Regions from separate parts of the Enterobacter sp. Taxon_8 genome, predicted to be linked through region 2. Evidence: predicted binding sites of a transcription regulator. Region 2 holds the regulator's gene; the other holds the start of a gene.
The links. The regulator LexA, encoded in region 2, represses DNA repair genes until DNA is damaged. The targets are predictions, from matches to a motif close to TNCTGTATGTACATACAGNA.

Region 1 (15,699 bases), 1.3 Mb from region 2:
CGTTATGACGGTGCGGTGGTGATCAGCGGGGAGTGGTTGCTAAACCATCAGGGGCAGCTGATTAAGCGTCCTTTCCATCTGGAGCTGAAGCAGCAGAAGGATGGCTATGACGAAATGGTGAAAGTCCTGGCTCAGGGTTGGGCGCAGGAGTCGGCCAGTATCGCGAGGGAGATTTCCCGGCTGCCATAAGTAAAATTCATCATTAAAACCGCAGTTGGCCTGTCGCTGATTGCGGTTTTTTTTTCGTTTTCAACTCAGGTTGTTACTTGTGCCACGTCACAATTTTTGTACAAATGAACTTCCATGTAGCTCACAGATATGACACCCGTATGAATTTTGAACATTGACGATGCGACTAATTCGGGGTATTCGTTATCTGTGCCTGTGCAGATAGTGCAGACACTGTTTTCTTTCCACCAGACAAAAGAATGAGGGAAACGAGGCATGAAGAGACAGAAACGAGATCGCCTGGAACGGGCTCATCAACGTGGTTATCAGGCCGGCATCGCTGGACGTTCTAAAGAAATGTGTCCTTATCAGACGATAAATCAAAGGTCACAATGGCTTGGAGGCTGGCGAGAAGCCATCGGCGACAGGGCACTCATAGCCTGATAACGTCTCTTTCAAAAAAGAAACCTCCGCATTGCGGAGGTTTCGCCTTTCCGGGGTTCGAAAAGCACGATCAGAACGCAGAAGTGTCCTGGAACAGGCCAACCTTCAGGTCGCTTGCGCTATAGATCAGACGACCGTCGACCAGTACTTCACCATCTGCCAGGCCCATAATCAGGCGGCGGTTTACGATGCGCTTGAAGTGAATACGATAGGTCACTTTCTTCGCTGTAGGCAGAACCTGGCCAGTGAATTTCACTTCGCCCACGCCCAGTGCGCGGCCTTTACCTTCGCCACCCAGCCAGCCCAGATAGAAGCCAACCAGCTGCCACATGGCATCCAGGCCCAAACAGCCAGGCATTACCGGATCGCCAATAAAGTGGCAACCGAAGAACCACAGGTCCGGGTTGATATCGAGTTCTGCTTCTACGTAACCCTTATCGAAGTTGCCGCCGGTTTCGGTCATTTTCACGACACGGTCCATCATCAGCATGTTCGGGGACGGCAACTGTGGGCCTTTTGCGCCAAACAGTTCGCCGCGACCAGAGGCAAGAAGATCTTCTTTTGTATAGGATTCGCGTTTATCTACCATGTTCTCAGTAAGCCTTATTTTAGTGAAGGACGCAGGATAGCTAACACGTGTACGCTGAACAAGTCCGATCAGTTCGAACTAAACCAGCCCAGCCAGCGTAACGGCCATGGATAACGGTGACGAGCATCCTGCTGTGTTGCCTGAGCAATGCGCTCCTGGATAGTCTGCATCAGGGTGGTTTGCCCTTCGCCATCCCATACCAGGTTTGTCAGTAAGGGTAGTGCATCCTCAATCCCTTCGATGGCCCAGATGGCGAACTGCTCTTGTTCAACCGCATCCAGAATCTCCTGGCTGAGGCTTAAATGGCGTGCGTTGGGAGCAGGAATAATCACACCCTGCTTGCCATTTAAACCGCGCTGCTGGCAGATAGAGAAGAAGCCTTCAATTTTTTCGTTGAGGCCGCCGACAGGCTGAGCACGACCGAATTGGTCCACCGAGCCGGTGATCGCGATGTTCTGATTGATGGGCACTTCCGCCAGGGCGCTGATTAAGGCGCACAGTTCAGCCATAGAGGCGCTATCGCCATCCACTTCGCTGTAGGACTGTTCAAACGTCAGCGAGGCCGAGAAGGGGATCTGCTGCTCAAGCTGCAGCTCAGACATCAAAAACGCCTGCATGATCATCATGCCTTTGGCGTGAATGTTGCCGCCCAGCTCGGCTTTGCGTTCGATGTCGGTAAATTCGCCATCGCCAATATGCACAACGCAGCTGATACGGGACGGTTCCCCGAATGCGCGCGGATGGCCAGGAAATTCAATCACCGACAGGGCGTTGATCTGCCCGACGCGTTCGCCTTCGGTTTCCACCAGAATTTGTTCCAGCAGAATTTCATCCTGCATACGGTCAGCAAGATAGCCTTCTCGCCATTCTCGCTGAGCCAGCATCTGGGTGAGCTGCTCTCCGGTGAACGCACCGTTACCGCTAATCACACCCACTTCACGCAGCTGTTTACCTATCCAGAGCGGGCAGAGTGGCAGCGTTTCCTGGTCACCGGTATAGCGCACCGCTTCGCGTATCAGGCCTGGCCACGCGTCAGCCGCAGGCGTTGGCAGCGCAAAACGTTCTGCAACGGTCATCACCCACTGGCACCACTGCGCCATATCGTCGGCATCGGCAATCTGGATATTATCTTCGTATTCGCTATATACCGCCTGCTCAGCCAGTTCGGGCTCCATTTCCTGGAAGTCCGCCAGCGACTCACGGTCGCCCGTCAGCACGACGGTTAACGACAGCGGCATAGACGGAATCGAGACAGGCAGGGGACGAGACTCATCGTAGCCGACCCAGTCGAAACGCTGCTGATGCACGATGGTTTTCAGACGCATCCACAGCAGCGGCTGCGAGAGCAGGGTACGCAGTGAGATGATGAGAACACCGCCATTTGCGCGATGTACCAGCCCCGGCTGCAGCGAAAGTTCGCCGTTAAACTGGCGCAGACAACCAAAGAGTTGTTCCGCCTCGACCCAGTTAGCGGTAACCACTTCGCCCTTAGCGGCAAAAGCGCCATCGGCCTGCGCCGCAGGTTCGAAAGTGACATCATGTCCCGCAATACGATACTGCCCGCCAAAAACGGCGTTCGCTTCCGGCTTCAGCTGACGCACAGCATCACCGAGCAGCGTCAGGTATTCCGCTTCTTCCGGGGCTTTGAGCAGCATGAAGGGCGCAGTTGCCCAGGGGCTTAACACCTGCTCCAGCGCGTAATGCAAACGGGGCTGCGTATCGCTAAGGATGAATTCGTGTTCTTTTGCGAGATCTGGCTGTGCAAACAGTTCCTGATAACTTTCGGTATCCGGAACAAGGTCACGCCATGCAAGTTTCGTAATGGTCAAAGTTGATGTTTTTTAGTCAGATGTAAAAGCGTGGAGTATACCGTAAGCGGGGGGCTGTACCCAAGCAGGATTGGGGATTTCGACAGGGCGAATGGCTGCATTCACTCACAGGATATGATTTCTTTTCAGCAGATTGCTAAAAAACTGATATTCTGAACAGAGTTACGTGGTAACACTGAGATCGCAATGAAATATCAACAACTGGAAAATCTCGAAAGCGGCTGGAAATGGAAATACCTGGTCAAAAAGCACCGTGAAGGGGAGCTGATCACCTGCTACATCGAAGCCAGCGCTGCGCAAGAAGCCGTGGATATTTTGCTGACCCTCGAAAATGAACCGGTACAGGTTAACGGGTGGATTGAGAAACACATCAATCCTGCGTTGTTAAACCGGATGAAGCAAACTATCCGCGCGCGACGCAAACGGCATTTTAATGCTGAGCATCAGCACACTCGCAAAAAATCAATCGACCTTGAGTTCGTTGTCTGGCAGCGCCTGGCCGGGCTGGCACAACGACGGGGAAAAACGCTGTCGGAAACCATCGTGCAGCTGATTGAGGATGCAGAACATAAAGAGAAGTACGCCAACCAGATGTCGACGCTGAAGAACGACCTTCAGGCTCTGTTGGGTAAAAAGTAGATTTTTTACTTTTCTTCAGACAATAAAAAACCCCGCATGGCGGGGTTTTTTTATAAGACGATAACTTATGCCGCTGGCTGAGTTACAACGTCTTTGATGCCTTTAACTTCGATCTCTACGCGACGATCTGGAGCCAGGCAGTCGATCAGTGCAGCGCGAGCTTTCACGTTGTCACAGGTGTTGCCAGTAACTGGGTTAGATTCGCCCATACCACGTGGGGAGATCTTGTTAGCTGGGATACCTTTAGAGATCAGGTAATCAACAACAGACTGAGCACGTTTCTCAGACAGTTTCTGGTTGTAAGCGTCAGAACCGATACGGTCGGTGAAGCCCAGAACCACTACAGAACCGTCTTTAGGATCCAGGTTGCTCAGCTGGGTGTACAGCTGATCCAGTGCCTGCTGACCTTCTGGTTTCAGAGTCGCTTTGTTGAAGTTGAACAGAACGTCAGACTTCAGAGTGAAGTGCTTGGTCTGTACTTCTGGAGCTGGAGCCGGCGCTGGAGCAACAACTGGTGCTGCTTCTTCCTGCTGGCCGAAACGGTAGGAAACACCTACGCTCAGCATGCCGTTGTCTGGACGAACACCAACGGTGTTGCCGTCGCCGATGTTGTTAACCCACTGGTATTCCAGACGGGTAGCGATGTCACGGGTCATAGCCCACTCAACGCCACCAGCGAATACTGGGGAAACACCGGTGTCATGGTTGTCGCCAGAAATGTTGTTGCTGGAGTCAGCACGCCATACCATGCCGCCCAGACGGGTGTACACGTCCAGATCGTCAGTGATTGGGTAGCCCAGTTTAGCGGTCAGTTGAACGCCCTGTGCTTTGAAAGCGCCGTTGATGGTGTCGCCTTTGTATGGCATACGACCTAACCAGTCGTAACCCATTTCAAAACCAACATACGGGTTAACCTGATAGCCACCGAACGCACCTGCACCAAGCTGGCTCTCGTGAGTTGGGCCATCATTGTTCAGGCTGCTGTTGTACCAGCCAGTGTCGTGGAACTGAGACCAGCCCAGTTTACCACCTGCATACCAGGTATTATCTTTCGGAGCGGCCTGCGCTACGGTAGCGAAGCCAGCCAGTGCCACTGCAATCGCGATAGCTGTCTTTTTCATTTTTTGCGCCTCGTTATCATCCAAAATTCGCCATGAAAGTCTCAAGAGAGAATCACGGTTAAATCCTTCACCGGGGGGCGTGGTCAAATATAAATCTACCGATATCTTCGGCTTAGGCCGAGCACCCCTGGCGATGTAAAGTCTACAACGTAGCTGAAAACTTACAAGTGTGAAGTCCGTCAGGCATATGAAAAAAAAAGTTCCGTATACCGATTATTTAACATTTTTCGAACGAATTTTGTGCAATAAAATTAAGGAGAACCGCACCAGACAAGCCTTGCCGCAATTTTTAGGTCGGGAACTTAAATCCCATCTTGCGGTCAAAAAAAATTCCAGGAAAAATCTTAATTTCGCTCAATGATACAAATTTGAGTGAATTTTTAGCCCAGAAAGTTGTCCTCTGCGGTAAGAATCCGATCGAACCGGACGCATAATGAACCCGATCGCATTCCCTTCTTCAGCGGCTTCAGTCAGACGGAAATGTTCTTCTTCAGTCAATTCTTCCGGTAACCATCCAATCACCACGCTGTAATTCCCTGTGCGTAACGCGCGGATCATCGACTCAACGGTATCGCAAGGCGAGAGTTGATTAATTTGCATGACTTTCGTCAGCGGCAGGCCGGCGGACTGAACCCACTCACGGCTCAGCTTTTGCTGAGGCGTGAGCCAAAGCTGCCAGCGCGATTGCTGACCGAGCTGTTGTAATAACGGCAGTAACAGAAGTTGCGTTAACAAGGGCTGGTCTTCACGATAAACCACTTCACTGATAAGCCCCGTGGAAACACGCTCGATGGAATTCTGCGAGACATTGCCTGCAGCAGAAGAGAGAGAGGTAGCGCGATTTGCATAGCCTGAAGTGTGCATATTCATTCCAGCCCTGTAGTTACTGTATGGATATACAGTAACCCCTGTATGCCCAAAGATCAACCTCATTTTCGGAAAGCGACTCGCAAAATTCATTCAATCTTGATGCTCCTCGAAAAATCATCTTGCTCAACGACGTTAAGTTGCCTATTTTCCTGCTAACGGATCCGCTAGTAAGAAATTTAGTTGTTACTTTATGATTTTGAAGGGAAATATCATGAAAAAGATATCTTATGAACGGATTTATAAATCTCAGGAATACCTCTCCCCGTTGGGCGAGATTCATCACCGCGCGTTGTTTGGCGGCTATACCCTTGCGGTGGATGATGCTGTTTTTGCCATGGTCTCAGATGGCGAGCTTTACCTTCGCGCCTGTGAGGAGAGTGCCAAATACTGTGTAAAAAATGCCTCCTCTTTTTTGACGTTGATGAAGCGAGGCCGTCCGGTGCTGCTCAACTATTATCGTGTTGATGACGGATTATGGCAGGACAGGGAGCGGTTACTTCAGCTCTCCTCGTTTGCGCTCAGTGCGGCAAGAAAAGAGCGTTATCAGCGCCATCAACGAAACCGACTCAAGGATCTGCCAAACCTGACCTTTCAGCTTGAAGTCTTGCTCTTTGAAGCTGGCATCACCAATGAGGAAATGTTGCGGGAGCTTGGTGCAAGGGCGTGCTGGCTAAAGATGCGGGCAAAAAATAAAGCGCTGAGTATTAAAGTTCTCTTCGCGCTGGAAGGGGCTATCGAGGGGCTGCATGAAGCGGCACTCCCGGCAGACATTCGCCGGGAGCTCACGGAGTGGTTTAATGCGTTGACTGAGCCACAGGAGAATCACTCCTCCAGGTAGCGATGTGCTGTTGCAGCCGGCAAATTTCAGGCAGCAGAGCGATAAGCAGGCCTATCTGCTGAAGCACCAGAGGTGCTTTACTGTCGTTTCCCGGGTCTAGATGCGCAATGCGTTGAGCCAGTTCATCCAGCGCCTGTTCAACGCGCGGCTCATCGGCTGGTCGATGATGAAGCGCGTCATCGACATAACAGACGGCGTCATCGAGCAGGTTGAGAATACCCGGGTTGGTGAGTTTCTCACGGTGAGCGCCCAGCGTCGAAATATAGCTGGTGAACGTATGGTTCAGGCAGAGCAGGCGGAACGCGGTCTCACGAATATCCGCCGTGGCGCGAGGCTCCGTCGACATGTTAGAGACTACGGAGGCCAGTTCCGCATCACTGTTGTGCGCGTCGCGGCGGGCTATCCGGTAAGCCAGGCGGTTATCGCGGCCCTGATGATACTGCTCCAGGATCGCGTCAAGGTATCGACAGTTGGCGTTCATCGCCCTGTCTACCACGCGCGGCAAATTTCGGAAACGCCAGTCCGGCCAGATAAAGCTGACCGCGGCCCAGGCAATCGCACAGCCAATCAGGGTATCGATCACTCGGGGCAGGGCGACTTCAAACCCTTCACCCAGCAGGTTAAAGCAAAGCAGCACCAGCAGCGTGATGAACATGGTGGCATGGGCGTACTGCACGTTGCGAAACGCGAAGAACAACACGCCGGTAATCACGATCAGGATCAATTGACCTTCAACGGAGGGCACGAAATAGAGCACCGGAAGGCCAATCGCGACGCCCACCAGCGTGCCGATAATACGCAGCGCAAGACGGTGTCGGGTGGCATTATAGTTCGGCTGGCAGACAAACAGGCTGGTCAGCAGGATCCAATAGCCGTGATGCAGCCCGGTAATCTGGATAAAGGCATACCCCACGCACAGAACCAGCGACATTCGCACGGCGTGCCGAAAGAGAGCCGACTCCGGCGTAAAGTTGCGGCTCAGCCGTAGCCACATATCGCTAACGCTGTGTACGCTGTCATCAGCAAGCTGGTTTTCCACCTCACTGCCTGGCAGCGCCATCGCTTGTTCGGACTCAATGGTTGCCAGCTGGGCATCAATCGCACGCAGGTTGTTAAGCAGAAAACCCAGCGCTTTGATGTGTTCCGGTGACGTTCCGCTGGCCTGAACGCGGTCGAGTGCCGCATCAAGATGGCTGAATACGCGTTCAAAGCGGGGGTCATGCTGATAGGGCGTGCGCAGCAGAATGGAGTGAGAGAGCTGTTGGCACGCCTGGGATTGCATGGACAGCAGACGCTGGAAGCGGAACATCACGTCGCTGTAGCGGAACTTCTCGCGCAGGGCGGCATACTGAACGTGCGAGGAGCTGGCGCGTTCATGAATGTCCTGGGCTGCAAAATAGTAGTGAAGCGTCCGTCGTGTTCCGCGCTGACCGCGATCGCCGCGCAGACGGGTAAGCAGGGAAGCTTTTGTCTGATTAAGAGTGGCGACCAGCTGGCCATTTGCCAGGGCCAGATCGTAGAGCGGCGCCTGGCTTTCTTCCTCGATGTCCGGGTCGAACAGCCGGGATTTCAGTTCCAGATAGCGGGCTAGCTGCTCAAAGCTGCGGGCAAGGTTATCCTGCAGCGGGCGAACCGGGAAAATCAGATGACCGGTTAGCGTCAGCAGGTTATACCAGATGGCACCGAGCAACAGCAGAACCGGCTGCTGGTACCACTGGTCGTACAGGGAAACGCCCAGCATGGTGTAGATAGCGATCAGCAATGCACCAAACGCGATGGTGGCATAGCGCTGCCCAAGCCCGCCCAGCAAAATAAACCCGCTGGTTGAGAGCGTAAGGCCCAGGGCAAACAGCCAGGGCCACGGGAAAAGCAGCTCAACGGAAGCTGACGCAATAAAAAAGCAGACAAGCGTAATGACCAGGTTACGTAAGCGCCCGGCCAGACGGTCGTCCAGATCCGCCAGCGCCCCGGCGACCACCCCCAGCGTGAGCGGAATGGTGAGCTTGACATCATTCAGCCACCAGGGCAGGGCAACCGTGCCGCAAAGCGCGATAAATATCCTGACGTTATAAAGCCAGGTGCTGTTCCAGGTATAACGGCGAAGCAGTGGGCTTAGCATAAACGCGGCCAGTCCTTATTTACTGAAAACGACGGCGAGCGTTTGCTTCGCGCGCCGCTCTGGCCACTTCTACCGGAACAACCCTGCGACCAACGGGCCAAAGGGCGATAGCGGCGATCTTAAAGTTTGCGATCCCCACAGGAATACCAATAATCGTGATGCACTGTGCAATACCGGCAAAAATATGCATGATGCACAGCCACCAGCCAAAGAAAATCAGCCACAGAATGTTAAGCAGGGTTCCGCCCGTATTCATCAGGGCGTTTTTGCTCTCCGGATTCAGCTCGTCAACGTGGATGGCTTCATTCCCGTAGGGGATTAAGGAGAGTTTTGTGATTTCCCAGCAGGAACGGGTCAGGGGAAGCGTGAAAATCAGGACGATGCTCACCAGCGTGGCAAAAAGCCAGGAAAGGGTGGTGGCAAAACCGCCCAGCACAAAATTCAACACATTCAGAACGGTACGCATAAACGCTCACTTCCTTTCGATATAATTAACGCCCAATGATTGTAACGTTTTTTTAGGCTGGAGCACCTTAAAACTGGCAGTTAAACTGTCAGGTAAATTATCTCTTCGTGGATTTGGCGGAACATGGAACTGAAAGCAACGTCGCTGGGCAAACGCCTGGCACAACACCCTTACGACAGGGTTGTTCTCCTCAATGCCGGGGTGAAAGTCTCCGGGGAACGCCACGAATACCTTATTCCGTTTAATCAGCTTCTGGCTATTCATTGCAAACGCGGTCTGGTGTGGGGCGAGCTGGAGTTCGTTCTGCCTGACGATAAAGTCGTGCGCCTTCATGGCACCGAGTGGGCGGAAACCCAGCGTTTCCATCATCACCTGAACGCACTCTGGCAGCAGTGGAGCCAGGATATGAGCGTGATTGCCGCCCAGGTGCTGCAGCAGGTGCTGGACGATATCGCCCAGAGCAACGCGCAGCACGCGTGGCTGACCCGTCAGCAGACTGCCGGCCTGCAGCAAAAGATCCGGCAGGCACTCTCGGCGCTGCCGCTCTCCGTGACGCGTCTCGACGAGTTTGACAACTGTCGCGACGCCTGGCGCCAGTGTCAGGCCTGGCTGAATGAAAAGGATAAAAGCCGTCTCGCCCATAACCAGGCCTGGACGGATGCCATGCTTACCCAATACGCCGATTTTTTCAGTACGGTGGAATCTTCACCGCTCAATCCGGCTCAGGCGCGAGCGGTGGTCAACGGCGAGCAGTCGCTGCTGGTGCTGGCGGGAGCCGGTAGCGGTAAAACGTCGGTGCTGGTCGCGCGTGCCGGCTGGCTGCTGACGACCGGGGAAGCGGTCGCCGATCAAATTCTGCTTCTGGCCTTTGGCCGTAAGGCCGCGCAGGAAATGGACGAACGGATCCAGGAGCGCCTGCACACCCGGGATATCACGGCCAGAACATTCCATGCTCTTGCGCTGCATATTATTCAGCAGGGCAGTAAAAAAGTGCCTTCCATCAGTAAGCTGGAAAACGACGCGCAGGCGCGTCAGGCGCTGTTCATCAAAACGTGGCGCCAGCAGTGCAGTGAGAAAAAGGCGCAGGCGAAAGGGTGGCGTCAGTGGCTGGAAGAGGAACTCAACTGGGAGGTGCCTGAGGGCAGCTTCTGGCAGGATGACAAACTGGCGCGTCGGCTGGGTTCGCGACTTGACCGTTGGGTCAGCCTGATGCGAATGCACGGTGGATCGCAGGCAGAGATGATTGAAAGCGCGCCGGAGGCAATCCGCGAGCTGTTTTCGAAGCGGGTCAAGCTGATGGCGCCGCTGCTGAAGGCCTGGAAAACAGCATTGAAAGAAGAAAATGCGGTCGATTTCTCCGGTTTGATCCATCAAGCCATCATCATTCTTGAAAAGGGACGTTTTGTCAGCCCGTGGAAACATATTCTGGTGGATGAGTTCCAGGATATTTCTCCACAGCGTGCGGCTCTGCTCTCGGCGCTGCGGGCACAAAATAAACATACCTCTCTGTTTGCGGTGGGGGATGACTGGCAGGCCATCTATCGCTTCAGCGGGGCACAGCTTTCGCTGACGACCGCATTCCACCACTATTTTGGCGAAGGCGATCGCAGCGATCTGGATACGACCTACCGCTTCAATTCACGGATTGGTGAAATCGCCAACCGCTTTATCCAGCAGAACCCGCATCAGCTGGCAAAACCGCTCAATAGCCTGCGGCCTGGGGATAAAAAAGCAGTGACCCTGCTGGCGGACGATCAGCTGGAACCGCTGCTGGACAAGCTCAGCGGCTACGCTAAGCCCGATGAGCGTATCCTGGTGCTGGCACGCTACCATCACATTAAACCTGAGGCGCTGGAAAAAGCCGCCACCCGCTGGCCGAAACTGCAGCTTGAATTTATGACGATTCATGCCAGCAAAGGGCAGCAGGCCGATTATGTGATCGTGGTGGGGCTGAAAGAGGGGAGCGACGGTTTCCCGGCCCCGGCCCGCGAGTCGGTGATGGAACAGGCCCTGCTGCCGGAGCCGGAAGATTTCCCGGATGCCGAAGAGCGGCGTTTGCTGTATGTGGCAATGACCCGCGCGCGCCATCGCGTGTGGCTGCTGTTCAATAAAGAGGAGCCATCCGTGTTTGTCGATATATTGAAGAGTATAGATGTGCCGGTGGCGCGGAAGCCATAACGCCGCCGGGCAAGGATGGGTAGGCCGGGTAAGGCGTAGCCGCCACCCGGCAAAAAAAAGCTACTTCAATCTCTCTGAAAGATAACGCTGATAGTCCGGAATAAGGATATCTACCGGTGAGTTAAACTGCTGCGATTCGATGATGAAATCCGCCGTCGAGAGGTTTGTCGCCACTGGAATATTCCACACCGTCGCCAGGCGCAGCAGCGCTTTGACATCCGGATCGTGCGGAACCGCGTTCAGCGGGTCCCAGAAGAAGATCAGCACATCAATTTTCCCTTCGGAAATCTGCGCGCCGACCTGCTGATCGCCGCCCATCGGGCCGCTCAGCATCGCATTCACCTGTAGACCCGTTTCGCGCTGGATCAGGTTACCGGTTGTACCGGTCGCCGACAGGGCGTGCTTTTCCAGCGAAGACTGATGGCGGCGAACCCAGTTAAGCAGCATTTGTTTACAGTGATCGTGCGCCACAAGAGCAATGTGTTTGCGCTCAGGCAGCGTGCGTGTTGTCAATTCCATAATCATATCCATCAGGTTAACTGACTACACGATGACGGGAACCGTCTGACGCTGCAAGAGAAAGGCGTAAAAAATGTGGCTTATGATGAAGGTTGTTGTTTTGCCCACTGTAAAAATCGGGCCCGCGTGTCGGGATCGGCCTGCTGGAACCAGAATTTAAGGCGCTGTTCCGTCAGGGTCTGGGACTGGGGAGGAATGACATCCAGTTCGGAGACGCCGGACAAAAGCGTACTGTCGTCCGCCATCATGGTCGCAAACTGCGGAAGAGAGGCGCGTTTACCCGCTTTGTTATAGGTCTGGGTCGCTGCCTCGTAATCCGGGCCTTTCGGTGAGGTCGTCAACGCCAGAATATCCAGCTTCACCGGAATCGGCATCGCATCCCCGTCCAGCAGTTCAACGCGGGGTGAAGCGTCGAAGGCCGCAGACTCTTTCTCCGTTTCAAGGCGAGGCAGAGTGATGTTCACCTGACTGATTTGCCGGGTGTTAAAGCTGACGATCAGCGGCGGCGAGATGTACATCCTTTGCTCGTGATTCGCAAGCCCGATCGATTTTTCCACCCGGAAGACCAGCTGATGCGGCCCGTTATCCAATTCGATGCTGTCCGCACCCCGCAATAACGAGCTGGAGACCTTTTTTCCGTCCAGAACAAGGAGATCAATGTCGGTAGAGAGCCGGAGCGTGGTAGCAAAAACCCAGACCGGCATCACTAACGCAATCAGAGCCGTGGCAATACCGGTTTTCATAGAAGGCTCCCGTCAGAAATCCTGTCGCCGCATTAATGTATCTAAATTTTTCGATAATCACGTTTACTAACATATAGACATATTTCGCAGTTTTGCCCTCATGCATCTGTATGGGATGGATGGTTGAGATGCGCGGTTTGGCGTACACTTTTAAAAAAGCCAGGAGAAAAACCATGAAAGAGAACGATATTGCCGAGATTCTGACATCCACGCGTACCATTGCGCTGGTGGGCGCGAGCGATAAACCCGATCGCCCAAGCTATCGGGTGATGAAATACCTTCTCGATCAGGGCTATCACGTTATCCCGGTCTCGCCAAAAGTGGCGGGGAAAACCTTACTCGGTCAGCAGGGGTATGCCACGCTCGCTGACGTGCCGGAAAAAATTGATATGGTTGATGTCTTCCGAAACTCCGAGGCAGCGTGGGAAGTGGCGCAGGACGCTATCGCCGTAGGGGCGAAAACGCTGTGGATGCAGCTGGGTGTGATTAACGAGCAGGCTGCGGTACTGGCGCGGGATGCGGGGCTGAACGTCGTCATGGACCGCTGTCCGGCGATCGATATCCCCCGTCTGGGGCTGGCGAAGTAATAAAAAAAAGCCCGTTCATCGGGCTTTTTTTACACGCTTAGTTCCGCAGGCGCGGAGCCTGTAACTGTTTGCGGATAGTCTGAGCAAGTTCATCCATAGTGGGTTGCTCCGGATGCTCATCCTGCAGCTCGCTACTCAGCTGCGCTTCGGCGAGGTAGGTGTGGACGGGTTGCCCGTCATCACCTTCCATCACCACATGGTACCAGGGCGCGGCGCGAAGCTCTGCGTTGACCGCCAGCTCGTCTGCTGACGGTTCATCAAGGGAATACTCCGGGTCGATATCCACGACCACACCCAAATACCCGAGCAAAGTGTGGCGGACCTGCTGGCCGATACCGAATTTGCTGGCAATCATAGTCACCTCCCGGGAAATACGACTTACACGTTATGTGCGGGCAATATTTCTCTTTTCAAGTTACATGACGCGACAGGCAAACCCTTTCAGATACAGTCCTTCCGGGTAGGTAGCAATCACGGGATGATCGGCTGCCTGACGGAACTGCTCTATAAATTGTACATCACGGCCAGCATCTATTGCGGCATCGGCGATGATTTTCTGAAATAAATCTGTGGTCATCAGGCCGGAGCAGGAGAAGGTGAGCAGAACCCCGCCCGGGTTCAGCAGCTGGATGGCCAGCATGTTGATATCTTTATACCCACGGCACGCGCCCATCAGCTGGCTTTTGTTTTCCACAAACTTTGGTGGATCCATCACGATGACGTCGAACTTCTCGCCCTGATCGCGATATTTACGCAGCAGCTTGAACACGTCATCGCGTACAAATTCCGCTTTGCTCAGATCCAGCTTGTTCAGCTCGACGTTCTGTTTTGCCACGTCCAGCGCTTCCTGCGAGGTATCCACGCTGACAACCTGGGCACAGCCGCCCATCAGAGCTGAAACGGCAAAACCGCCGGTATAGGAGAAGCAGTTCAGCACGCGTTTGTCGGCAACGTACTGACGCGTAGCCAGACGGCTGTCGCGCTGGTCGAGGTAGTAACCGGTTTTGTGCCCGCCCTGAATATCCACCAGCAGCTTCATGCCGTGCTCTTCAATCGGCAGCAGGGCCGGTGGTAGTTCGCCCGTTACGGGCCCCTGAGTCAGCTCCATGCCTTCTTTTTTGCGCACCGCCACATCGCTGCGGTCGTAAATGGCGCATTCCGGGAACAGCGTTTGCAGCGCGCTGATCAGCGCGGCACGCTGGTATTCCGCTCCGGCGCTCAGGAGCTGCAGTACCAGGAAGTCACCGAAGCGATCGATGGTCACGCCCGGCAGGCCGTCGGACTCACCGGCGATCAGGCGGTAGCTGTCCAGCCCGTCACGTTTTGCCAGCCAGTCGCGCCACTGCTGCGCCTGCTGCAGGCGGCGAACGAAGAAGTCGATGTCAATGGTTTCATCTTTATCAAACGTCCAGACGCGAGCACGGATCTGGGACGCTGGCGAGTAGGCGCCTCGCGCTAACCATTTACCCTGATGGTCAACGATATCAATGGTTTCACCGAGGCTGGCTTTGCCTTCCATACGGGCAACCGCGCCGGAAAAGACCCAGGGATGACGGCGCAGTAATGATTTCTCGCGCCCTTTGGCTAACACTAAACGTACACTCATAATTTGCTGTTCTGTCGATTTCAGGAAATGGCGCGTAGATTACCACATTCAGCAAGGCGCAATCATCTGCGGATGCCGTTGAGCGTTTCGGCACAAAATCAAATCGCTTAGGCACATTGGGGCATTGTTGCGTGCTTTATCTTAGGGCTTCCGGTTCAGCAAAGGAAATACCCATGAAAAAGCACAGTGTAATAGCCATAGCCGCTCTGGCGGCAATGAGTTCTCAGGTTTTAGCGGCAACGCCTTTCGGCATCACCAGCCGGGATATTTCCGGCGAACGGCGGTTAGCGACACAGCAGGTGTTTGAGGGGTTCGGCTGCCACGGTGGAAATACTTCACCACGGCTGGCATGGAAGAATCCCCCTGCCGGTACGAAAAGTTTTGCCGTTACGGTATATGACCCGGATGCACCTACCGGCAGCGGCTGGTGGCACTGGACAGTAGCCAATATCCCGGCGAAGACAATGACGCTGCCCGCTGATGCCGGTAATCCGAACGGCGAGAAATTACCTGCCGGCGCTGTGCAGGGGCGTAATGATTTCGGCTATTCTGGATTCGGCGGCGTATGTCCACCCGCCGGGGATAAGCCTCACCGCTATCAGATTACCGTCTGGGCGCTCGACGTGGATAAACTGCCCGTCGACAACAATGCCAGCGGCGCGCTGGTCGGTTTTATGATCAATAGTCACGTTCTGGCAAAGGCTCAGTTAACAGCAACCTACAGCAGATAAGGATGGCAGGGTGCAGGAGTTTCATTTTCGACATAAACATCTTACAGCGGGTGAAGTGACTGCCAGCAAAATGCATCGCCTGCACCAGGTTAAACTTTTTTTTCCGGCTATTTGTCATATCACTCACGGCAGTAAGGTGATTGTTCAGGATGATAACCGCCTGGAGGCGACACGGGATGAGCTCATCATTATCCCTGCCAATACGTCGATGGAAATTATTAATCAGCCTGTAAACGGGCTGTTTCACTCGGA
Region 2 (15,699 bases):
AGAATGATGCCCGGTCGCGCCCAGTCGAAGTGCGACTGCGGCCACAGCAGGATCCCGCCGGAAGCTGCGATCGAGCGCATCCCCGGCTTGCCTTCGCAGAAGGTATTAAAGATATCCAGCTGCCGCTCGGTTGCACCGCACTCGGGCTCATCGGCACGGGCGAAGTGGCTGACAATATTCACCGGCTGGCGCACGTTTTTGCACCGGCATAGACGCTGGTAAAACGCTTCCGCGCTTTCCGGACGTACGCCCAGACGGTGCATGCCCGTGTCTAGCTTCATCCAGACGGTCACCGGCTCGCTCAGCTCGGCGGTTTCAAGTGCGGCCAGCTGTTCTTCATTGTGTACCGCCGTGTGCAGATGCTGGTCAGCAATGGTTGGCAGATCGCTGGCTTCGAAAAAACCTTCGAGGAGAAGAATCGGTTGGGTAATCCCCCCCGCGCGCAGGCGGAGGGCTTCTTCAAGACGGGCGACGCCAAAGGCATCGGCATCGGGGAGCGTTCGCGCGGTCTCAAGAAGACCGTGTCCGTAAGCGTTCGCTTTCACGACTGCAACGAGCTTGCTGACAGGCGCCAGTTGACGCAGACGTTGCAGGTTGTGTCGCAGAGCGCGGCGGTTAATAACAACAGTTGCCGCTTGCATTTGAATTCCTTAGAAATTACTCATCATCATATTGAGGACCGGCATAGTTGTCGAAACGCGACCACTGTCCGTTAAAGGTCAGACGCACCGTTCCGATTGGGCCGTTACGTTGTTTACCAATAATAATTTCGGCGATCCCTTTCAGGTCGCTGTTCTCGTGATAAACCTCATCACGGTAGATAAACATGATTAAGTCGGCATCCTGCTCGATGGAGCCGGATTCACGCAGGTCGGAGTTGACCGGGCGCTTGTCGGCGCGTTGTTCCAGGGAGCGGTTCAGCTGCGACAGCGCGACCACCGGCACGTGCAGCTCTTTGGCTAACGCCTTGAGCGAGCGGGAAATCTCCGCAATCTCCAGCGTACGGTTGTCTGAAAGCGACGGAACGCGCATCAGCTGAAGGTAGTCGATCATGATGAGGCCGATGCCGCCGTGTTCACGGGCGATACGGCGCGCGCGGGAGCGCACTTCCGTCGGCGTCAGGCCGGAAGAGTCATCGATATAGATGTTACGTTTTTCCAGCAGAATGCCCATGGTGCCGGAGATGCGCGCCCAGTCCTCATCGTCAAGCTGGCCGGTACGAATGCGGGTCTGATCCACACGCGACAGCGACGCCAGAGAACGCATCATAATCTGCTCGGAGGGCATCTCAAGACTGAAGATAAGCACCGGCTTATCCTGCAACATCGCCGCATTTTCGACGAGGTTCATCGCAAAAGTGGTTTTACCCATCGACGGACGCGCGGCGACGATAATCAAATCCGACGGCTGAAGGCCGGCGGTTTTCTTGTTCAAATCATCGTAGCCGGTATTCACTCCGGTGACGCCATCGTGCGGCTGCTGGAACAGCTGTTCGATACGGGCGACGGTGGCGTCGAGCACATCGGCGATATTTTTTGGGCCTTCGTCTTTGTTGGCGCGGCTTTCGGCGATTTTGAAGACGCGGGACTCGGCAAGGTCAAGCAGGTCTTCGCTGGTGCGACCCTGCGGATCAAAACCCGCTTCGGCGATCTCGTTCGCCACCGAAATCATCTCGCGGACGACGGCACGTTCGCGCACGATATCGGCATAAGCGCTGATGTTCGCCGCACTAGGCGTGTTTTTTGACAGTTCCGCCAGATAGGCAAACCCACCGCAGCTGTCGAGCTGACCAAGACGCTCCAGTGATTCCGCGAGCGTGATCAGGTCGATCGGGCTGCCCGACTCCTGCAGACGCGCCATTTCGGTAAAGATGTGGCGGTGCGGGCGGGTGTAGAAATCTTCCGCCACGACGCGTTCGGCGACGTCGTCCCAGCGCTCGTTATCCAGCATTAAACCGCCCAACACCGACTGTTCCGCTTCAATCGAGTGCGGCGGGACCTTTAACCCTGCGACCTGGAAATCACGCTCGCGAGGTTCAGTCTGTTTGTTGAAGGGTTTGTTTCCTGCCATAGTGAATGGAGTTACCGAGATAAAGAGTGGGTCGAAAGATTACCATATTTTTCTTACGGAGGGAGCATGGCAACGCGCATTGAATTCCAGAAACACGGTGGGCCAGACGTACTCAAAGCGGTGGAGTTCACCCCCACCGCGCCTGGCGAAAACGAAGTGCAGGTTGAAAACAAAGCCATAGGCATAAACTACATCGACACCTATATTCGCGGCGGGCTCTACCCGCCTCCGTCGATGCCGAGCGGACTGGGCACCGAGGCAGCCGGTGTCGTCGTCAAAGTGGGCAGCGCGGTTAAGCATATTAAAGAGGGCGACCGCGTGGTATATGCGCAGTCTGCGCTGGGCGCTTACAGCTCCGTCCACAACGTTCCGGCGGATAAAGCCGCCCTGCTGCCTAACGCTATCTCCTTCGAACAGGCGGCGGCCTCGTTCCTGAAAGGCTTAACCGTTTACTACCTGCTGCGTAAAACCTATGAAATTAAACCCGACGAGCAGTTCCTGTTTCATGCCGCGGCGGGCGGCGTCGGGCTCATCGCCTGTCAGTGGGCAAAAGCCCTGGGCGCAAAACTGATCGGCACCGTGGGCAATGCCCAAAAAGCGCAGCGCGCGCTGCAGGCGGGCGCCTGGCAGGTGATTAACTATCGTGAAGAGAGCATTGTCGAACGGCTGAAGGAGATCACCAGCGGCAAAAAGGTGCGCGTCGTGTATGACTCGGTTGGGAAAGACACCTGGGAAGCGTCGCTGGACTGTCTGCAGCGTCGTGGGCTGATGGTGAGCTTCGGCAATGCGTCAGGCGCTGTCACCGGCGTGAATCTCGGTATTCTGAATCAGAAAGGTTCGCTATACGTCACGCGCCCTTCCCTGCAGGGCTACATCACCAACCGGGAAGAACTTGAGGAAGCCAGCAACGAGCTGTTCTCGCTGATCGCCAGCGGTGTCATCAAAGTGGACGTGGCAGATGCGCAGAAATTCGCGCTGACCGATGCGCAGCGCGCGCATGAGGTGCTGGAGAGCCGGGCGACGCAGGGGTCGAGCCTGTTGATTCCCTGAGCCCCAAAAAGAAATTGGGCTTCCCGTGGGAAGCCCTTTCTTTTTTTAGTTCGGCTGTATGTAGGGTACAGCACGATGAATTCTTTAACGGCAGTCATAGTGACAGATTCGATAAGTAAATCCTATTCTGTTCTAAGCCATGCTGCCGGAAAAGTTACAACTATGTGACGAACCCCTCAATACCTTAGTAACGGAAGCGGTTATTGCGCTGATAACCGGGCACTTTTGGCGATTTAATCGACCGAATCACCCACACCACAGCAACGGCCAGCAGTAACCACGGCAGCAGTTTGATCGTCAGCGCAAACAGTCCGCCAATAAACATGACCACCGTCGCCACCACGATAGCCGCCAGAATGCCGAGCAACGAAACGCCTGTCGCTAACAGCATGACAAAAAAGCCAATCACAAAAAGTAGTTCCAGCATGGTGCTCTCCCACGAGTTCCCGAGTAATGCATTAAGCATTACAAGATCCATGCCAAAGCTAACGTTTTGTTCTTAAAGCAAAACGCCCCGCGAGAACTCGCAGGGCGTGGTGAATTTGACGAACTTTTAGCGAAAGTTATCGCTTGTCTGCCACCAGTCGCAGCGCATGTTCCAGCACCTCAATATCGGCTCCGGCTTTATGCGCATTCTCGCTCAGGTAGCGGCGCCACTGACGCGCGCCCGGTATACCCTGGAACAGACCCAGCATATGGCGGGTGATATGGCCGAGATACGTACCGTTGCTCAGCTCGCGCTCAATATAAGGATACATCGCCCGCACGACGGCAACCGGATCGGTGTCTGAACCTTCGATGCCAAAGATTTCGCGATCGACCGTCGCCAGAATGCCCGGGTTCTGATACGCCTCGCGGCCGACCATCACGCCATCCATATGCGCCAGATGCGCTTTGGCCTCTTCCAGCGACTTAATGCCGCCGTTGATCGACATCGTCAGGTGCGGGAAGTCACGCTTCAGTTGATACACGCGCGGGTAGTCCAGCGGCGGGATCTCACGGTTCTCTTTCGGGCTCAGGCCGGAGAGCCAGGCTTTTCGCGCGTGGATGATGAACATCTCGCATTCGCCCTTTCCGGAGACCGTATCGATGAAGTTGCACAGGAATTCGTAGCTGTCCTGGTCGTCAATCCCGATACGGGTTTTGACCGTCACCGGAATGGAAACGACGTCGCGCATCGCCTTGATACAGTCCGCTACCAGCTGCGCGTTCCCCATCAGGCAGGCACCGAACATACCGTTTTGCACACGGTCGGACGGGCAGCCAACGTTCAGGTTGATCTCGTCGTAGCCGCGCGCTTCCGCCAGCTTCGCACACTGCGCCAGCGCGGCCGGATCGCTGCCGCCCAGCTGCAGGGCAACCGGATGCTCTTCCTCACTGTAGGCCAGATAGTCGCCCTTCCCGTGAATAATTGCGCCCGTGGTCACCATTTCGGTGTACAGCAGCGTATGGCGGGAGAGCTGGCGCAGGAAATAGCGGCAGTGTCTGTCCGTCCAGTCGAGCATCGGCGCAATGGAGAAACGGTGTGCGGGGAAAGCGGTCTGTGATTCTGACGACATGGCGAAGTTTTAAGCATCTGGTGGAAAAGGGGCGCTACTATAGCACAAAGAAAAGCCGGAGGCGCAGCGCCTCCGGTGGACTTTAGAACGTCATGCTCAGCTGAGCCCCTGCGCCCCAGGTTTCGTCTTCACCGTAAAGGCCCATCAGGTCAACATGCACGGTGCTAAACGGCGCGAAACCGACACCGCCGGTAAAGACATTGCTGTCGTTACCCTTCACGTCTGCACGATAACCCGCACGGACCGCCAGCCAGCTCAGCGGCGTCACCTCGGCACCGACACCCACGTACTGCGACGTATCTTCGCTCTTGAAGCCTTTGGTTTCGGTCAGATCGCCATCGGCGGTCAGCGTCACCAGGTCGTTGTGCCAGGCGGCACCGGCGGTTACCAGCGGGCGGATCTGATAGGTGTCTTTATAGCTCACCACTTCTCCCGTACGGCCATTGCGGATACGGATATCTTTGGTGTCGATATCGCGCGACATCAGGTTTTGTCCGCTCACGCCAACGGTCCAGTGTTCGCCGAAATCGGCCGCAATACCGGCATCCACGTTGAAGCCCGTATCGTCAGTACGGTAGCGGCTGTCGTTCCACTTGTTACTGTCGTAATCGTAGATTGACGTGGTGTAGTTATAGACCCAGGTTTTTTGCAGCTTTGGCGTCACGCCCACGGAAACAGGGACGCCGCCGAGGTCAAACTGGCGGGCAACGGCAACACCATAGTCGGAGACAATCGCTGCCCGGCCAGACGCGGTTGAGTTGAGGTTTTTAGTGATCTGATCCGTGCCGTTCAGCGCAGCGTCCAGGGCAACACCGGCAGCCACCACATTACTGCGTTGAATACCGCGCAGATAATCAATATCCTGCTGATCGATAGACGAGCTCACCCGGCCATGGGCATAGCCTTTCGCCATGAAGGCTACCGAAAGGACATCGTTAGGGATACTCACCGCAAGCCCTGCACCAGCCGTTGCGCGTGCGGTTTTGCCTTTGAGATAGTCCAGCTCATCGGCCAGATCTTTGGCCGCGCCCTGGAATTGATTAATGGAACCTAATGGATTGGTGATAATTTCTCTTGGCGTGAGATTATCAACCACATCCTTGTAGTGATTGATTTTGTCGTTGATGGTATCAATCTCGTCCTGAAGATTGTCCTCATCCGTTACCTGTACGCCAACGGACGGCAAAATGACCGTCACATCATCGTCAGGTTTTGCCTTTGCCAGCAGCGCGGGGTTGATTAATGCCCCACTGCCATAGCTCCCGGAGGCAACGCCAGTGCCACCCATTGCGTCGCTTCGTGATTCTGTCCAGGTATTGGCTGCTCCCGCCTGATTTGCCATAAACAAGGAAACAGCGATACTAACCACCGAAAATTTAAAATTTTTTTTCACAGTATGCCCGTTATAGTCTGTTATGAAATAACCCCTGTCTGTTATCACCCAAACAGGAACGAACTATTGCTGTGAATAAGTAGTAAAAGACCCGCTATTTCTATCCCTAAGTAAAACTCCCTTACGGCCTGTTATATTTTGTGACGGCCCTCAATATTTATAGAAGAGGAAATTATTTTTTCCCAGGTTTTCCATCATGCGGTCCAAAAAACTGGGGCGGGTGGTCTACCCAGCGATCCTCTCGGGTAGCGGCATAAACCGGGTTAAGCGGATAGTATATGCGGTTATGCTTCTTGTTGGCCTCGCCAACGACCAGGAGCCGAACCTCGTCGTCCGTGTTGTTGATAAAGGTATGACAGATGCCGGTACCGGCGGGAAAACCTACGCTGTCGCCAGGCTCCAGCTTCCACAAGTAGCCATTAATCCAGGCGTCAGGGTGGCCTTCAAGCACGTAAATAAACTCTTCTTCGTCGCTCTCCGCGTGCGGATAGGACGTCCTGCGCCCAGGCGGCAGGCGCTCATGATGGATGCCAATACGCCCGAGCCCAAGCTTTCGAGCCAGCGGGGCGCCGATAGAAAAAAGCTCATCGCTATCTGGATAGGTCGAATCATCCGCGACTTCTACGTCGCGCCAGTGCCGAATACAGTCAGGTTTTTTCATTGTTTATTTCCCGGTTTGTAATGGGTCAGGTATAGCACAGACTGGTGGATCTCGGCGTTTTTACCAGAACATGATAAAGTGAGGGTTTTCCGTCCTATAACATCCGGGGTGCTACATGGATAAGTCCACAAAAGAGCTGTTAGCGCAGGCCGAAAAGCTGTGTGCGCAACGCAATGTGCGCCTGACTCCGCAGCGCCTTGAAGTATTACGCCTGATGAGCCTGCAGCAGGGTGCCATCAGCGCCTACGATCTGCTCGACCTGCTCCGCGAAAGCGAGCCGCAGGCAAAGCCGCCGACGGTTTATCGCGCTCTGGATTTCCTGCTTGAACAAGGGTTCGTGCACAAGGTGGAATCCACCAACAGCTATGTGCTGTGCCATCTGTTCGATCAGCCCACCCACACATCGGCGATGTTTATCTGTGACCGCTGCGGCGTGGTGAAAGAAGAGGCTGCGGAAGGCGTGGAAGACATTATGCATACGCTTGCAGCGAAAATGGGGTTTGCCCTGCGTCATAACGTGATTGAAGCGCACGGGCTCTGTTCCGCGTGCGTGGAGGTGGAAGCCTGTCGCCATCAGGACGCGTGTCAGCACGACCACTCTATCCTGGTGAAGAAAAAGCCGCGTTAGCGGCAAAAGATAAGGCGGCCTGGAGCCGCCCTGTGGGTTATTCAGCGTTACCAGCGGTAGTCGTTACGGGTTTCCCAGTCTTTGACTTCGTTTTCCGCCTGATCTTTCGCGTAGCCGTAACGTTCCTGAATTTTACCGACAAGCTGATCGCGTTTACCTTCAATGACGGTCATATCGTCATCAGTCAGCTTACCCCACTTTTCTTTCGCTTTACCTTTGAACTGCTTCCAGTTGCCGCCGATTTCGTCTTTATTCATCATCGTGTCCTCTTAGTTAAGCGTCGGGTCGTAACGTCCGTTACGTTCTTTTCTGCTGGACGTGATAATTATTGTAGTTAAGGATTCCGTAGTTAATTTCATATTCGGAATCTTTAACCGTCACGATATATCGTGGCGCGAAGAGAACCAGGTATCGTTTTGCCAGTGGCGGTGCCAGATAAACGCCAGCGATAACCCGCGCAGCGAGAGGAAGACGGCCAGGGCCAGCCACAAACCGTGATTACCCAGCCAGGGAAGCGTTAGCAGCGTCAGACCAAACCCTGCCGCCGCGACCGCCATGCTGTTGCGCATTTCCGCTCCGCGCGTCGCACCAATAAACATGCCGTCCAGCAGATAACACCAGACGCCGACCACCGGTAAGATGACTTGCCAGAGGAGATAGTGACTCGCCAACTCGCGCAGAGCAGGTATAGACGTCAGCAATGCAACGATCTGCTCACCAAAGCAGGCGTAAACCAGACCAAAGGCCAGCGCCACCAGTCCCGACTGACGGCAGGCTGCCCGCCAGACATCCCGAAGCTGCCCGCTTTTTCGCGCACCGTATGCTTGCCCGGAATGCGCTTCAACCGCGTAGGCAAAACCGTCCAGCGCATAGGCGGTAAAGGTCAGAAGCGTCATCAATATCGCGTTGACCGCCACGATTTCTGGCCCCAGTCGAGCCCCGAAAACCGTCAGCGCGCCGAAGCAGAGCTGAAGAAGCAGCGAGCGCAGCATGATGTCACGGTTGAGGGCCAGCAGCTTACGGATATTGCCGCGCCATGCGGTTTTGAGCAGCGCCAGAGAGATCCCGCGCATCGACAGCACGCGCCAGACCATCCACAAGCCAATGATAAAGGTTCCGTATTCGGCAATCGCCGTCGCCAGCGCCGCGCCCCGCACGTTCATATGCAGGCCCATCACCAGCCAGATATCCAGCACAATGTTGAGAAGGTTGCCCACCACCAGCAAAATCACTGGCGCCCGGGCATACTGAACGCCCAGTAGCCACCCCAGCAGAACCAGGTTAGCCAGCGACGCGGGCGCGCTGAGCCAGCGGATTTCAAGGAAACGTCGCGCCTGATCCAGTACCGCCTCGCTGCCGCCAACGATATGAAGCGCAAGATCGATCAGGGGTGTCCGCAATACAACGATTAATGCACCCGCGCCAAGCGCGAGTATCAGCGGCTGCACCAGCGCACGCGCCAGACGCAGCGGATCTTTCGCACCATAAGCCTGTGCGGTAAGACCGGTGGTGCTCATGCGTAAAAAGAGCAACAGCATAAACAGGAAGCTGGTTGCCGTCGCGCCAATCGCCACGCCGCCAAGATAAACCGGTGAATCAAGATGGCCTATAACGGCAGTATCAACCAGTCCCAGTAAAGGCACGGTAATATTGGAGAAAATCATCGGCAGGGCAAGACGCCACAATGCCTTATCTGATGCCGTCAGTAGTGACATGAAAGATACCGGGAGTGGGGAATGAATCAGGCTACAGCGGTGCCATAGCCTGTCAGGAAGAGGTTACAGCCATTCACCGTTGCGAATCACCCCGACCGCCAGTCCTTCGATAGAGAAGTTCTGTTCGCGGAGATCGACCACAATTGGGGTGAACTCGTTGTTTTCAGGCAGCAACTGAACGGTGTTACCCTGTTTTTTCAGACGTTTGACGGTGACTTCATCGTCAATGCGCGCGACAACCACCTGGCCGTTACGCACATCCTGAGTTTTATGTACCGCAAGCAGATCGCCGTCAAGAATACCGATGTCTTTCATCGACATGCCGCTAACGCGCAGCAGAAAATCAGCGCTCGGCTTGAACATGGCTGGATCGACCTGGTAATGACCTTCAATATGCTGCTGTGCCAGTAAAGGCTCACCGGCAGCAACACGACCTACCAGCGGAATGCCCGTCTCTTCTTCTACAAGCAGTCGGATACCGCGTGACGCGCCTGATACAATCTCAATCACGCCTTTACGCGCCAGCGCTTTCAGGTGTTCTTCGGCAGCATTCGGAGAACGGAAACCCAGACGCTGCGCGATTTCCGCACGCGTAGGTGGCATACCCGTCTGGCCGATATGATCCCGGATGAGATCAAACACCTCTTGCTGCCTGGTCGTTAACGCTTTCATTCCGCCCCCTGGGTGTATATACAGTTATGCTGTGAGTATATACAGTCAAAGGCGATTTTGGAACCAAAAACTGCACAAAAAACCAGGGACTTAATTATTCCTCGAGGCTCATCGGAAATGTGACCAAAGCAGCGTGACCCAGGTGATAACGGCAGTGATAATCGCCAGTAATACGGCAGCAGATCCCATGTCTTTTGCGCGGCCAGAAAGCTCATGGAAATCGGAACCGATGCGATCCACAACGGCCTCAATAGCGCTATTAAGAATTTCCACTATCATCACCAGAAGTACGGAACCGATAAGAAGTACGCGGGTAATAGCATCAACATCAAGGAAACAGGCGACGATCACCGCGATGATAGCGGCGACGCCCTCCTGGCGAAACGCGGCCTCGTTGGCCCATGCGGCACGGAAACCTTTCCATGAATAGCCGGCGGCTTTGATGATACGTGTTAACCCAGTGGTATTATTGGCCATTAAAAGAACCTTTTTTAAAAAAGAGCGTCAGTAACAGGAGCCGTAGAGCGTTTCGCTACAGCCTGAAGTATGACGGGTAACAACAGAAATTTTGCGCGCTTTCTGTTATCCTTGCGCCGCAATTGCATTATTAACCAGAGGCTTTACATCGTTTATGTCCGGCTGGCCACGAATTTACTACAAATTACTTAATTTACCATTAAGCATCCTGGTAAAAAGCAAGTCTATCCCAGCAGAACCCGCGCTGGAACTGGGGCTCGATACGTCGCGTCCCATTATGTACGTTTTGCCTTATAACTCGAAGGCTGACTTACTGACGCTTCGCGCCCAGTGTCTGGCGCATGACTTACCAGATCCGCTTGAACCGCTGGAAGTTGACGGCACGCTGCTGCCGCGCTACGTGTTCATCCACGGCGGGCCGCGCGTGTTTACCTATTACACGCCGAAAGAAGAGTCCATCAAGCTGTTCCATGACTATCTCGACCTGCACCGCAGCAACCCCGATCTGGATGTGCAGATGGTGCCGGTATCGGTGATGTTTGGTCGTCGTCCGGGCCGCGAAAAAGGTGAAGAGAACCCGCCGCTGCGCATGCTTAACGGCATCCAGAAGTTCTTTGCGGTCTCCTGGCTGGGACGCGACAGCTTTGTACGTTTCTCCCCTTCCGTTTCGCTGCGTCGCATGGCGGACGAGCACGGCACCGACAAGATCATCGCGCAAAAACTGGCGCGCGTGGCGCGTATGCACTTCGCTCGTCAGCGCCTCGCTGCCGTAGGGCCACGCCTCCCGGCGCGTCAGGATCTGTTCAACAAGCTGCTGGCTTCCAAAGCGATTGCCCGCGCCGTTGAAGATGAAGCGCGCAGCAAGAAAATTTCGCATGAGAAAGCTCAGCAGAACGCCATTGCGCTGATGGAAGAGATTGCAGCGAACTTCTCTTACGAGATGATTCGCCTTTCCGATCGTATCCTCGGCTTTACGTGGAACCGCCTGTATCAGGGCATCAACGTTCATAACGCCGAACGTGTACGCCAACTGGCGCATGATGGCCATGAGATTGTCTATGTCCCCTGCCACCGCAGTCACATGGACTACCTGCTCCTTTCCTACGTGCTCTATCATCAGGGGCTGGTACCGCCGCACATTGCTGCCGGTATCAACCTGAATTTCTGGCCAGCAGGTCCGATTTTCCGCCGCCTGGGCGCGTTCTTTATTCGTCGTACCTTCAAGGGTAACAAGCTCTACTCCACCGTGTTCCGCGAGTATCTGGGCGAGCTGTTCAGCCGCGGCTATTCCGTGGAGTACTTCGTGGAGGGCGGGCGTTCCCGTACCGGTCGTCTGCTCGATCCGAAGACCGGCACGCTGTCGATGACCATCCAGGCCATGCTGCGCGGAGGTACCCGTCCGATCACGCTGGTGCCTATCTACATCGGCTACGAGCACGTGATGGAAGTGGGCACGTACGCGAAAGAGCTGCGTGGCGCGACCAAAGAGAAAGAGAGCCTGCCGCAGATGCTGCGCGGCTTGAGCAAGTTGCGCAATCTTGGTCAGGGCTACGTTAACTTCGGCGAGCCGATGCCGCTGATGACGTACCTGAATCATCACGTTCCAGAGTGGCGCGAGTCCATCGATCCTATCGAAGCGGTGCGTCCGGCCTGGCTGACGCCAACGGTTAACGGCATCGCGTCCGAGCTGATGGTGCGCATTAACAACGCCGGTGCGGCTAACGCCATGAACCTGTGCTGTACGGCGCTTCTGGCTTCGCGCCAGCGCTCGCTGACCCGTGAACAGCTCACAGAGCAGCTGGATTGCTATCTGGATATGATGCGGAACGTGCCGTATTCGGTTGATTCGACCGTACCTTCTACGACCGCCAGTGAGCTTATCGATCACGCGCTGCAGATGAACAAGTTTGAAGTCGAAAAGGACACGATCGGCGACATCATCATTCTGCCGCGCGAGCAGGCGGTGCTGATGACCTACTACCGCAACAACATCACGCATATGCTGATGCTGCCGTCGCTCATGGCCGCCATTATTACCCAGCATCGTCATATCTCCCGTCAGGAGCTATTGCGCCATCTTGAGACCATCTATCCGATGCTGAAAGCGGAGCTGTTCCTGCGCTGGAGTAAGGATGAGCTGGCGACAGAACTGGATAAGATGACGGAAGAGATGCGTCGCCAGGGGCTGATCGCCGTTTCAAACGACGAGCTGCACATCAATCCGTCACGCTCCCGTACCCTGCAGCTGCTGGCGGCCGGTGCGCGTGAAACGCTGCAGCGCTACGCCATTACGTTCTGGCTGCTGAGTGCGAACCCGTCCATCAACCGCGGTACGCTGGAGAAAGAAAGCCGGACGCTGGCCCAGCGCCTGTCCGTTCTGCACGGCATTAACGCCCCTGAATTCTTCGACAAAGCAGTCTTTAGTTCTCTGGTACTGACGCTGCGTGATGAAGGCTTCATCAGCGATACAGGCGATGCCGAGCCGGAAGAGACGCTGAAGGTTTACCAGATGCTCGCAGAGCTGATTACCTCGGACGTGCGCTTGACGATTGAGAGCGCCACGCAGGGCGAGTGATGTTAAAAAGCCGGGTGATGGTTTCACCTGACCCGGCCTGACGTTCTGCATAATAAAAGGCCCGGTAAGCGTTAACGCTACCGGGCCTTTTTTTCTGCCTTGTTAAATCATTGCATTTAGCTGAGCAGCGTAAAGGCAATCATCCCGACAATCGCACCCGTCGTGCCGAGTATGGTTTCCATCAGCGTCCAGGTTTTCAGGGTTTGCGCTTCGGTGGCGCCGGTAAACTTACCGAACAGCCAGAAGCCGGCGTCGTTAACGTGAGAGACCACAATCGAACCGCCCGCGATACAGATAGAGAGCGCGGCCATCTGGGCACCGGAGTAGTTCAGCTGTTCAATCACCGGCATCACCAGACCCACGGCGGTTAAACACGCCACGGTGGCGGAACCCTGAATGATACGAACCGCCGCAGCCAACACAAAACAGGTTACCGCAATCGGCAGGCCCATCCCGGTCAGCGCTTCACCCAGAGCCGGGCCCACGCCGGAATCCACCAGCACCTGCTTGAACACGCCGCCGGCACCGATCACCAGCAGGATAATGCCTGCAGGCTGCAGCGCCGCACCGCAGATCTCCATCACCCGATCTTTTGGCATCCCCTGACGCATCGCCAGGCCGTAAATCGCCACCAGGCACGCCACCAGAATCGCCGTGAACGGGTGACCGATGAACTCAAACCATTCGTAGGCAGTGGACCCCACCGGCACAAAGCGCGCGGCGATGGTTTTTAGACCCACCAGCACCAGCGGCAGCAGGATCAGCGACAGGCTGAAGCCGAAGGACGGCATTTTGCCCTCGCCCAGGTGCGGCTCGGTGACGTCATCCGGAATATGCAGCTCAACGTAACGGCTGATGAAGTTGCCCCACAGCGGACCGGCGATAATCATCCCCGGGATTGCCGCGCACAGGCCAATCAGGATCATCCAGCCAAAGTCGGCGTGCATCTGGGAGGCAAGCAGCATCGGCGCAGGCCCCGGCAGCAGAAACGCCGCAGCCGCCGCCACCCCCGCAAACAGCGGAATGACCAGCTTCACGAGGTTAGTACCAGTATGGCGCGCCATGGAGAATGCGACGCTTATCAGCAGCACAACGGCCACTTCGAAGAACAGCGGCAGCGCGCAAATCAGCCCTGCCAGGCCAATCGCGTAGTGCGCACGGCTGTGGCCAAAGGATTTCAGCATCTTCACTGCAATCTGGTCGACCGCGCCCGTCTCGTGCAAAATCTTGCCAAACATCGCGCCCAGCGCGACCACAATCGCCAGGAAGCCCAGCGTACCGCCCATCCCTTTTTCCATCGTCGCGGCGATCTTGTCGAGCGGCATACCGGAAAAGAGACCAGCACCAATAGAAACCACCATCAAAGCAACAAAGGCGTGCATGCGCGCCTTCATCACTAAAAACAGCAGCAGCAATACCGAACCCACTGCTGTCAAAACTAGCGTTAATGTACTCAAAACTTACTGCCTTTTATTAATGACCTCGATGGTGCTGGCAACAACACCCTCCAGTGACTGATCGATATCAACCACTAAGACGTCTTTTTCGTCTTCACCCGGCTCCTGCAGCGCTTCAAACTGCGTCACCAGCATCTGGGTTTTGAAGAAGTGACCTTTACGCGCCTTCAGGCGGCTTTCAATCACTTCGAAATCCCCTTTCAGGTAGATGAAAGAGAGATTCGGGTTGCCGTCACGCAGCAGGTCGCGGTAGGTTTTTTTCAGCGCGGAGCAGACGATCAGGGAGACTTTATTGGTACGCTGCATCGCGAACGCGGCGTCATTCAGCGCCTGCAACCACGGTTTGCGGTCGTCATCGTTCAGCGGCTCGCCGGAGGCCATTTTCATGATGTTGCTGCGCGGATGGAGGAAGTCGCCATCAAGAAACGCAGCCTGGAGTTGATGCGCCACTTCGCTGGCCACGGCTGATTTCCCGCTACCGGAAACGCCCATCAGGACGTAGACGTGGTGATCGTGATTAGTCGTGCTCAAAGGGTGTCCCTCAGTCAATTGTTACGGGTAACAGTTATCGGTAACATTGTCCTGCTGGGGCAAAAGAGAAGCAATATCCAAACGTGCGCGAAGTGAATAAGTGTGAGCTACTTCAAATTTGTCAGTTCAAATAGATCCACCCGGTGACAAGGTGAAACCTAAATCTAACATTTTCGGGGTCACCGTCTCGCCACGAATGCGCGCCAGCAGGCGTTCTGCGCCAATGCGGCCCATACGTTCACGCGGGGTCAGGACGCTCGCCAGACGCGGCTCCATCACCTGGCCAATGTCGTGGCCGTGGAAACCGGCGATCGCCATATCATCAGGGATCTTCAGCCCCAGACGCTGACACTCAAATGCTGCGCCGACCGCAAGGTCATCGTTGGTACAGAAAATACCGTCCAGTTGCGGATACTCACGTCGTGCCTGACGCATCAGCTCAATACCCGACGTATAGGAAGAGGACTGCTCCACCATCACGCTGTAGGGGGTTAAGTTCGCGTCAAGCATCGCCTGCTCGTATCCCTTCTGTTTGATGATAGTACGTTCATCAAGACGCGCACCCAGATAGGCGATATGACGGTGCCCGCGGGCGATAATGGCCGCCGTCATCTGACGCGCCGCTTCGAAGTTATCAAACCCCACGGCGATGTCGAGGCACGGCGACTGGCTGTCCATCAGCTCCACGACCGGAATACCGGCCACTTCAATCATTTTGAGCGTGCGGGCAGTGTGGGTACGTTCGGTTAAAATCAGGCCGTCAATGTTCCAGGAAAGCATCGATTCCAGACGTTCCTCTTCGAGTTCCGGCTTGTACCCGTAGTGGGCGAGCATGGTCTGGTAGCCAAACGCATCGGTGACGCTTTCGATTCCACGTAATACTTCGGCAAATACCTGGTTGGTCAGAGAAG

Region 1: a site for LexA is predicted at 5,675-5,694, ahead of sulA (SOS-induced cell division inhibitor SulA). Genes of this name have one in related genera too.

What each region holds. Positions count from the first base shown of each region.
Region 1 covers NZ_CM177989.1:2,956,482-2,972,180, reverse strand. Annotated here, with positions in the region: gene pqiC (membrane integrity-associated transporter subunit PqiC) at 1-189, shown strand, start outside; gene rmf (ribosome modulation factor) at 445-612, shown strand; gene fabA (3-hydroxyacyl-[acyl-carrier-protein] dehydratase FabA) at 683-1,201, opposite strand; gene AC4IBF_RS14245 (AAA family ATPase) at 1,270-3,030, opposite strand; gene matP (macrodomain Ter protein MatP) at 3,217-3,669, shown strand; gene ompA (porin OmpA) at 3,735-4,790, opposite strand; gene sulA (SOS-induced cell division inhibitor SulA) at 5,145-5,654, opposite strand; gene AC4IBF_RS14225 (TfoX/Sxy family DNA transformation protein) at 5,872-6,498, shown strand; gene yccS (YccS family putative transporter) at 6,455-8,617, opposite strand; gene AC4IBF_RS14215 (YccF domain-containing protein) at 8,637-9,083, opposite strand; gene helD (DNA helicase IV) at 9,207-11,261, shown strand; gene mgsA (methylglyoxal synthase) at 11,322-11,780, opposite strand; gene csgI (curli synthesis inhibitor) at 11,861-12,523, opposite strand; gene AC4IBF_RS14195 (CoA-binding protein) at 12,697-13,110, shown strand; gene hspQ (heat shock protein HspQ) at 13,148-13,465, opposite strand; gene rlmI (23S rRNA (cytosine(1962)-C(5))-methyltransferase RlmI) at 13,526-14,716, opposite strand; gene AC4IBF_RS14180 (kinase inhibitor) at 14,890-15,447, shown strand; gene AC4IBF_RS14175 (AraC family transcriptional regulator) at 15,458-15,699, shown strand, end outside.
Region 2 covers NZ_CM177989.1:4,258,615-4,274,313, forward strand. Annotated here, with positions in the region: gene alr (alanine racemase) at 1-641, opposite strand, end outside; gene dnaB (replicative DNA helicase) at 658-2,070, opposite strand; gene AC4IBF_RS20315 (quinone oxidoreductase) at 2,137-3,120, shown strand; gene pspG (envelope stress response protein PspG) at 3,305-3,547, opposite strand; gene dusA (tRNA dihydrouridine(20/20a) synthase DusA) at 3,684-4,679, opposite strand; gene AC4IBF_RS20330 (conjugal transfer protein TraF) at 4,762-6,072, opposite strand; gene AC4IBF_RS20335 (cupin domain-containing protein) at 6,245-6,733, opposite strand; gene zur (zinc uptake transcriptional repressor Zur) at 6,849-7,361, shown strand; gene AC4IBF_RS20345 (CsbD family protein) at 7,409-7,618, opposite strand; gene dinF (MATE family efflux transporter DinF) at 7,739-9,076, opposite strand; gene lexA (transcriptional repressor LexA) at 9,140-9,748, opposite strand; gene AC4IBF_RS20360 (diacylglycerol kinase) at 9,857-10,225, opposite strand; gene plsB (glycerol-3-phosphate 1-O-acyltransferase PlsB) at 10,380-12,800, shown strand; gene gntU (gluconate transporter) at 12,917-14,257, opposite strand; gene gntK (gluconokinase) at 14,261-14,788, opposite strand; gene gntR (gluconate operon transcriptional repressor GntR) at 14,915-15,699, opposite strand, start outside.